2 regions of the Arthrobacter vasquezii genome follow, and region 1 is predicted to be linked to the other one. Evidence: predicted binding sites of a transcription regulator. Region 1 holds the regulator's gene; the other holds the start of a gene.
The links. Region 1 encodes HrcA, which represses chaperone genes, less so after heat shock. Its sites were predicted from a motif close to TTNGCACTCGNNNNNNNCGAGTGCNAA; they were not measured.
Positions count from the first base shown of each region.

Region 2: a site for HrcA is predicted at 2,061-2,087, ahead of groES (co-chaperone GroES). Genes of this name have one in related genera too.

Region 1 is NZ_JAROKN010000002.1:8,080-12,499, forward strand. It holds gene hemW (radical SAM family heme chaperone HemW) at 1-536, shown strand, start outside; gene P4U43_RS01135 (DUF4870 domain-containing protein) at 541-972, opposite strand; gene P4U43_RS01140 (DUF3097 family protein) at 1,092-1,943, opposite strand; gene hrcA (heat-inducible transcriptional repressor HrcA) at 2,088-3,104, shown strand; gene dnaJ (molecular chaperone DnaJ) at 3,171-4,298, shown strand; gene P4U43_RS01155 (16S rRNA (uracil(1498)-N(3))-methyltransferase) at 4,314-4,420, shown strand, end outside.
Region 2 is NZ_JAROKN010000043.1:20,169-24,588, reverse strand. It holds gene groL (chaperonin GroEL) at 1-1,537, opposite strand, end outside; gene groES (co-chaperone GroES) at 1,625-1,921, opposite strand; gene P4U43_RS13505 (THUMP-like domain-containing protein) at 2,294-3,505, shown strand; gene P4U43_RS13500 (shikimate 5-dehydrogenase) at 3,526-4,347, opposite strand.

The sequences.
Region 1 (4,420 bases):
CCGCCCTGGCCCGGCGGATCCGCCGCGGTGAGGTGCCGATGGTCGACGACGACGACCACGCGGACAAGTACGAAATTGCTGAGAACATGCTTCGTGGGGCCGGAATGTCCTGGTATGAGGTAAGTAACTGGGCCCGCACTGGCGAGGATCAGTGCCGCCACAACATTGCGTACTGGAAAGGCCACGACTGGTGGGGAGCCGGTCCGGGCGCCCATTCCCACATGGGCGGCACACGGTGGTGGAATGTCAAGCATCCCGCCGCCTATGCGCAGCGCCTGGACACCGGCGCATCGCCCGCGGCCGGCAGAGAAGTACTGGACGAAACGGCTCGCTACGTCGAGGACGTTCTCCTACGCTCACGGTTGGCCGAGGGGTATCCGGTGGCTGACCTCCAGCCGGAGGGACGTCACGCGGTGGCCGGGTTGATCGCGGACGGGTTGATAGAGCCGGCGGATGCTTTCAAAGGTGTTGTGCGCCTCAGCGGACGGGGACGGCTGCTCGCTGACGCCGTCGTCCGGCGGTTGTTGCCGAACTGAGCGGCTAGTGGAAAATCCTCAGGTTGAAGGGGTAGCGGTACGGCTTGCCCCGGTTGACGTGGATACCGGCCGCAACGGAGAACGCTGCCAGCATCACCCAGATGAGCGCATTGAGGACGGCGAAGATCCCGCCGATCCCGGGTATCAGGGACAGCAGCAGGCAGATCCCGGCAATGATGCTTGGCGGGAAAGTGAAGTTGAACGCTTCCTTCGATTCCTGCTCGGTGAAGGCGCCCCGGTCGCGGAAGATCAGAAAAATGATCAGCGACGGCACAAACCCCAGGATGCCGAGGAAGTGGGACAGCGTTGCCCACTGACGGTCTTCCGACGGACTCAGCGGTGGCGCACTGGAACTGGCACCCTGGAACGCGGGATCAGAGTCCCGGGGCGCCGGTCGTGACTGGGCGTCACCGTGCCGGTCTGCGCTGTTAGGCAACGGTACTTCCTTCGGGCTGTTCGGACTTCACCGCTCACACAAGCGGAACTTACTTCCTCAAGGGTACTTGGTGTACCGGCCGGGCGCAGTCGCGTGTGCCGCGACGAAGCCTTCAATGGCTATGCGCCGGCTCCCGGTGCAGTGAGGAAATCGATGACTTCCTCGACGCGCCCGAGCAGCGTCGGTTCGAGATCAGCGTAGGTGCTGACGCCGTTGAGGATGCGCTTCCAGCCGTTCGCGGCATCCGCCTGCGTGGAGTGCGGCCAGCCTAACCGGCTCAATATCCCCGTCTTCCAGTCCTCGCCGCGGGGTATTACCGGCCAGGCATCAAGACCAAGAGCACGCGGCTTCACAGCCTGCCACACATCGACGTAGGGGTGCCCGACAATCAGTACGTTCCCGGCGGCGCCCGCCACCGTCATCGCCCCGGCCGCGATCCGGGCTTCCTTGGTGCCGGGCAGTAGATGATCGACGAGGATACCCAGGCGGCGTCCGGCGGAGGGAGCAAAGTCCCGCACGGCTGCTGCCAGATCGTCTACGCCATGCAACGGCTCCACCACGATGCCCTCAACCCGCAGGTCGTCTCCCCACACCTTCTCCACCAGCTCGGCATCGTGTTTGCCCTCGACCCAGATCCTGCTGGCCCGAGCCGTGCGCGCCCGCGCTCCGGCAACCCGGACAGAGCCCGACGCCGTTCTCAGCTGTGCTGCTGACTGCGCGCGGGCAGGAATCAGTTCCACCGGCGAACCTTCATGGTGGAAGCCGAAGCCGAGCGGAAAAGTGCGTCGCTTGCCGCGGCGGTCCTCAAGGACCATCACGTGCATCCCACCTGCCTTCTCCGTGCGCAGGATCTCCCCGACGAATCCGCTCTGCACGTCTTCAAGGACGACGCCGGGACGGGCTTCGACCTTGGCGGCCGGGGCGGCCCGGGGTCCGGTAAGATCCTGTGCTCCCCACTCGTGATACGACATGTGACTTCGCTCGCTTCCACAAATCCCTGCCTTCGGAACAGGCAGAGCCAATGCTAACAATCGCCTCGATCGTATTAGACTTGGCACTTAGGTGTGTTGAGTGCTAACTCAGAAACAGGGCAGGAAAGTACATCGGAGGTGAACATGAGCGAACCCAGGCGGCTTGAAGTCCTGCGGGCCATCGTTGAGGATTACGTCCATTCCCGCGAGCCGGTGGGATCCAAGGCGCTGGTCGAGCGCCACAGGCTGGGCGTATCTTCGGCAACAATCCGCAATGACATGGCACTTCTGGAAGAAGAGGGCCTGATCACAGCCCCGCATACCAGTTCCGGCCGCATCCCGACCGACAAGGGTTATCGGTTGTTCGTCGACCGGATCGCCGAGGTCAAGCCGCTGTCGGCCCCGGAAAAGCGGGCTATCCGCGCACTCCTCGAGGGCGCAGACGATCTCGACGACGTCCTCGACCGCACCGTCCGTCTGCTCGCCCAACTCACCAATCAGGTTGCGGTCGTGCAGTACCCGCACCTGGGCACGGCGTCCGTCCGCCACATCGAACTCGTGCTGCTCGCTCCCGGTCGCGCGCTCGTGGTGCTGATCTCCACGAACGGCGCTGTGCAGCAGCGCGTAGTATCCGTGCCCGCCGAGGCACAGGAAAATGACCTGGCCGACCTGCGCCAGCATTTTCTGGAAAGGGTTTCCGGTGTTCGTCTGCCGTCGGTTCCCCAGGAACTCGGTGCGTGCATTGCGGATCTTCCCCCCTCGCTGCAATCTCTCGGCCAGGCAATTGGACACAGCCTGGAACAGTTGTCAGCCGCTAACAGGGAAGACCGGATCGTGCTGGCGGGCACGGCCAACCTCGCCCGCTCAACCCTCGACTTTCCTTTAACCATTGGTCCGGTCCTGGAAGCGCTTGAGGAACAGGTTGTCATGCTTCGGTTGCTTTCCGAGATGGGGCAGGATGCTCTGGGCATCTCGGTCCGCATCGGCCGGGAGAACCCGTATGGCGGTTTGGCCGAAGCCTCCGTGATTGCTACCGGCTATGGACCGGATTCACTGGCAAAGGTGGGAGTGCTTGGCCCCACGAGAATGGATTACCCGACCACCATGGCCGCCGTGAGAGCGGTGGCCCGCTACCTTTCCCGCATCCTCGATGAATCTTGACCGGATGACGGAGCCCATGAAGCCCAGCCGCTCACGCGGTGAGATAACAGGAAGTGATGTGCAGGAGTGAGTAATCACTACGAGGTCCTTGGCGTTGCACGCGACGCCAGCGGCGAAGAAATCAAGAAGGCATACCGGAAGCTTGCCCGCAAGCTCCACCCGGACGTCAACGTCGGCACGGAAGCAGCTGAGGAGTTCAAGCTCGTCACGCGCGCGTACGAGGTACTCTCGGATCCCCAGAAGCGGCGCGTCTACGACACCACCGGTAATGAAAACGGCACCGACAATGGATTCGGTGCCGGTTATTCCGGCTCGGGCTTTGCGTTCCAGGACATTTTCGAGACATTCTTCGGCGGAGGCGGTCCCAGCGGCCCCCCATCCCGAACCCAACGCGGTCAGGACGCGTTGATAGCCGTCCGGATCGATCTGAAGGATGCGGTCTTTGGTACCAACAAGAAGATCGAGGTAGATTCAGCGGCGGTGTGTCCTACCTGCGATGGATCCTGTACCCAGCCGGGTACTTCCCCGCGAACCTGTGATATCTGCGGCGGATCCGGTCAGGTGCAGCGTGCGGTTCGGTCCATCCTCGGTCAGGTAATGACGACGGCGACCTGCGGCACCTGCCAGGGGTACGGAACCGTCATCCCGCATCCCTGTAACGAATGCAATGGGGATGGCCGCATCCGTTCCCGCCGAAGCCTCACCATCAAGGTGCCCGCGGGTGTCGCTACAGGTACCCGTATTCAGCTCGCCGGCCAGGGCGAGGTCGGCACGGCCGGCGGTCCCCAGGGCGATCTCTACGTAGAGATTCGGGTCAACAGCGACTCGACCTTCCTTCGTGAGGGCGACGACCTTCACGCGACCCTGAGCGTGCCGATGACAGCTGCGGCCCTCGGCACCAACGTGATAATGAAGAGCTTCGACGGTGATCAGGAACTCACGATCAAGCCCGGCACGCAGTCGGGCGAAGTGATTACCCTTCGCGGCCTTGGGGTGACCCACCTGCGCGGATACGGCAGAGGGGACCTGCTGGTGCATTTGAGCGTGGAAACGCCGCGGAACCTCGACAGCGGACAGGAAGAACTGCTTCGGCGCCTTGCGGAAATGCGCGGCGAAGAATTTACCGAGGGCCAGCTGGCGAGCAGCGGATCAGGAGTTTTTGCCCGCCTTCGTGAACGCCTCGGGAATCTATAGCCGGGTTATCGGACAATGACCAACCAGGCCTTCTTCGGCGATCCGACCGATGTGCAAACCGCTGCCGTCGGCGGCAGTCTGACGCTGCGCGGTCCGGAGGCGCATCATGCCGCAGCCGTGAA
Region 2 (4,420 bases), on a different contig from region 1:
GTGCCGCGATCGACGCTGCGTTGCGCAGTGCCGACCGGGTGACCTTGACCGGGTCGATGATGCCGGCGTCGACCAGGTTTTCGTAGTCACCGGTGACGGCGTTGAAGCCGTGGCCGACCTCAAGCTGGCTCACCTTGTCGATGACGACGTAACCCTCGTAGCCGGCATTCTCGGCGATCCAGCGCAGCGGCTGGACCAGGGCGCGGCGCACGAGACCGACGGCGGTCGCGGCGTCGCCCTCGAGCTTGAGCACGCTTGGGTCCTCATCGAGGACCTTCGAGGCGTGAATCAGAGCGGAACCGCCGCCTGCCACGATGCCCTCTTCAAGGGCGGCGCGGGTCGAGGACACTGCGTCCTCGATGCGGTGCTTCTTTTCCTTGAGCTCAACTTCGGTGGCTGCACCGACCTTGATGACGCCGACGCCGCCGGCGAGCTTCGCGAGGCGCTCCTGGAGCTTCTCGCGGTCCCAATCGGAGTCGGTGCGCTCAACTTCAGCGCGGATCTGAGCGATGCGGTCCGCGACGTCCTGCTCGCTGCCTGCGCCGTCAACGATGGTGGTGTTGTCCTTCGTCACGGTGATGCGGCGGGCCGAGCCCAGAACCTCAAGACCGACCTGGTCCAGTTTGAGGCCGAGATCCGGTGAGACAACCTGCGCACCGGTGAGGGTGGCGATGTCCTGGAGCATGGCCTTGCGGCGGTCGCCGAAACCGGGAGCCTTGACTGCTACGACGTTGAGGGTGCCGCGGATCTTGTTGACCACCAGGGTGGACAGCGCTTCACCTTCAATGTCTTCGGCGATGATGAACAGCGGCTTGCCTGCCTGCAGCGCCTTCTCGAGCAGCGGCAGGAATTCCTGCAGAGCAGAGATCTTGCCGGAGTTGATCAGGATGAGCGCGTCTTCGAGGACGGCTTCCTGACGCTCTGCGTCAGTGACGAAGTAGGGGCTCAGGAAGCCCTTGTCGAACTGCATGCCCTCGGTGAGGACAAGTTCGGTCTGGGTGGTCGAGGATTCCTCGATCGTGATGACGCCGTCCTTGCCGACCCGATCGAAAGCTTCGGCGAGCAGGTCGCCGACTTCCTGGCTCTGGGCGGAGATGGCTGCGACGTTTGCTGTCTGCTTGCCAACGACCTCGCGGGCGTTCTCGAGCAGACGGGCAGCAACGGCCTCGATGGAGACCTCGATGCCGCGCTTCAGAGCGCCGGGGGCAGCGCCTGCTGCAACGTTCCGCAGGCCTTCCTTGACCAGTGCCTGCGCGAGGACGGTAGCCGTCGTCGTGCCGTCACCGGCGACGTCGTTGGTCTTGGTGGCAACTTCCTTGGCGAGCTGCGCGCCGAGGTTCTCATAGGGGTCGTCCAGCTCCACCTCACGGGCGATGGTCACGCCGTCGTTCGTGATGGTGGGGGCGCCCCACTTCTTGTCGAGGACGACGTTGCGTCCACGAGGGCCGAGAGTCACCTTGACGGTGTCGGCCAGCTTGTCGACGCCTGCTTCGAGCTTGCGTCGGGCGGCGTCGTTGAATTCCAACTGCTTTGCCATGTTGTTTCGTTCCTTTCAGGCTTGTGCAGGAATGTGTACTGACAGGAAAGAACCCCGGCCGATGCTGACCGGGGTTCTTCTGCACAACTACTTGACGATGATCGCCAGAACGTCGCGAGCGGAAAGAACCAGGTATTCCTGGCCTCCGTGCTTGACTTCGGTTCCGCCGTACTTGGAGTAGATGACGACGTCGCCTTCAGCTACATCAACGGGAACGCGGTTGCCATTGTCATCAACGCGGCCGGGGCCTACTGCGACAACTTCGCCCTCCTGGGGCTTTTCCTTGGCAGTGTCCGGGATGACCAGACCGGATGCGGTGGTCTGCTCGCCTTCCAGCGGGCGGACGACAATACGATCTTCAAGAGGCTTGATAGAGACCGACACTCGGACCTCTCCTTCACTTGGTTTGAATGAATCTTTGGGTATCGAGCAGGCGCTGACCGTCGTCGCGGTGCCGGTTGGCGCATCCTCGAAGGATTAGCAGCCTCATAGTGAGAGTGCCAAGTCTGACTTTATGCAACGGTTAGCACTCGGTCAAGGCGAGTGCCAGAGGGGTGGTGTTGCAGGGCGGGCCGGGCCCCCTGCGCCGGTCCGAATTCCCCGCTTCCTGGAGCCGGCAGGGGCGTGTCGGCGGGAACACGCCGGTGATGCGCGGACTTTCACAGCAGGACGTGGGGGATCCGGCCCCGGGCACAACCCCTAGACTGAAGAACCGGACCCAGCCCCTCGCCGAAAGCTCCAGTTGAAAGCGACACCGTGACCCAGAACCTCCTTGAGCCCATCCTGACTCCCGAGGGCTGGGAGCTGCTCAACTCTCTCGGACCGTACTCCGAAGCGGACAGCCTCCGGCTCAACGAACAGCTCCGCGCGGCGGGCCACTCCCCCGACGTCGTCAATGCAGCCCTCACCCAGTCCCGGCTCCGTGCGAAGGCTCAGGTGAAGTTCGGTCCCTTCGCCGACCGGATGCTTTTCACCCCAGCCGGCCTCGAGCAGGCAACCCGCCTCAGCGTCGCCGCCCGCCACGCCCAACGCTACGTCACTGCCGGCGTCCAGAAGGTCGCAGACCTTGGCTGCGGGATTGGCGCCGACTCGATGGCCCTCGCCACGCTGGAACGCGACGTCACCGCCGTCGAACTCGACGAAACCACCGCCGCTGCCGCCACCATGAATCTGCTGCCGTGGTCCAACGCGACCGTTGTCAACACTGATGCCTCCTCCCTTGACCTGACAAAGTACGACGGCGTGTGGCTGGACCCCGCCCGACGGACCACTTCCAGCTCAGGCACCAGGCGCCTCTTCGACCCGGAAGCCTTCTCGCCTCCCCTGTCCTTCGTGGAGAGCCTCGCGGACACCGGCATGCCTGTGGGTGTGAAGCTCGGGCCCGGGATCCCGCATGACGCGGTTCCGGCCAACTGCGAAGCCCAGTGGGTAAGCGTGGACGGCGATGTTGCCGAGGTAGTGCTCTGGTTCAACGCCCTCCGCCGCGACAACGTCCGCCGCGGCGCCCTGCTCATCGGCGCGGACGGCGCCACTGAGCTGACCAGCCACACCAACTTCGGCGAGGACGACGACGCCCCTATCGGTCCGGTGGAAGGCTACCTCTACGAACCGGACGGCGCTGTGATCAGGGCCGGATTGGTAGCCGACGTTGCTCGTTCCATCGGCGGGCACCTGGTCGACCCGCACATCGCCTACATCTGCGCGCCGGAGCTGGTAGACACCCCGTTCGCCCGGCCCTACCGCGTCCTCGAAGTGATGCCCTACAACGTCAAGGCGTTGAAAGCGTGGGTCAAGGCCAACGACATCGGGATTCTCGACATCAAAAAGCGCGGAACCTCAGTCACGCCCGAAGAGCTGCGCAAGCAGCTCCTCGCCGGCTCGAAGAAGGCAACAAACAAGGCCACGCTGGTACTGACGCGGATCGGCGAAGAGCGCGTCGCCGTCGTCGTCGATCCTGTACTGGGCTAGATCCGGTACTGCTCTGGCAGCTACGCAGGCTGCCGCGAAAACTCTCCCGCCTGGCGGATCTGCTCAGCCGATGGACGCACGCCGGTGTAGAGGACAAACTGTTCGGCCGCTTGCAGCGCAATCACCTCGGCTCCGGTGAGCACGGGCTTGCCTGCGCGCCGGGCCGCCCTGATGAGGGGCGTCTCCGACGGCAACGCAACGACGTCGAACACCAGCGACGCCGCAGCAATCGCCTCGTCGCTGAAGGACTGTACCTCCTCGTCCTGCCCGGCCATGCCGAGCGGCGTTACGTTGATGAGCAGGTCCGCGGTGGAGTTTCCCGGCTCGGCCTGCCACTGGAACCCGTACAACCCTGCCAGGCGTCTGCCGGCCTCCTCGTTCCGTGCAACAACCGTCACCCGGGTGAAGCCCGCGTCCCGTACGGCCGCGGCAACAGCCTTGGCCATTCCGCCGGAGCCGCGCAGCAGAACCGACGACGACGGCGTCACCTCCGAGCGCTGTTTGATCAGTTCCGCGACCGCAAGGTAATCGGTGTTGTAGGCGATGAGGACGCCGTCGTCGTTCACGATGGTGTTTACCGAATCGATGGCCAGCGCGGAGGGATCCATGCGGTCCACCAGCTCGATGACGTCTTCCTTGAATGGCATCGATACGGCGCACCCGCGAATCCCCAGCGCGCGTACGCCGCCGATGGCTGCCGGAAGATCCGTGGTGGTGAACGCTTTGTAGATGTAGTTCAGGCCCAGCTGGTCATACAGCCAGTTGTGGAAGCGGGTTCCTAGATTGCTCGGCCGGGCGGCGAGGGAGATACACAGGACCATGTCTTTGTTCAGGATCGGCACCCGTCAATTATGCCGGTCGTTTCCTGAGGGTGGTCGCTTCACACGGCAGAACGGAACCTCTCCTGCACTACTA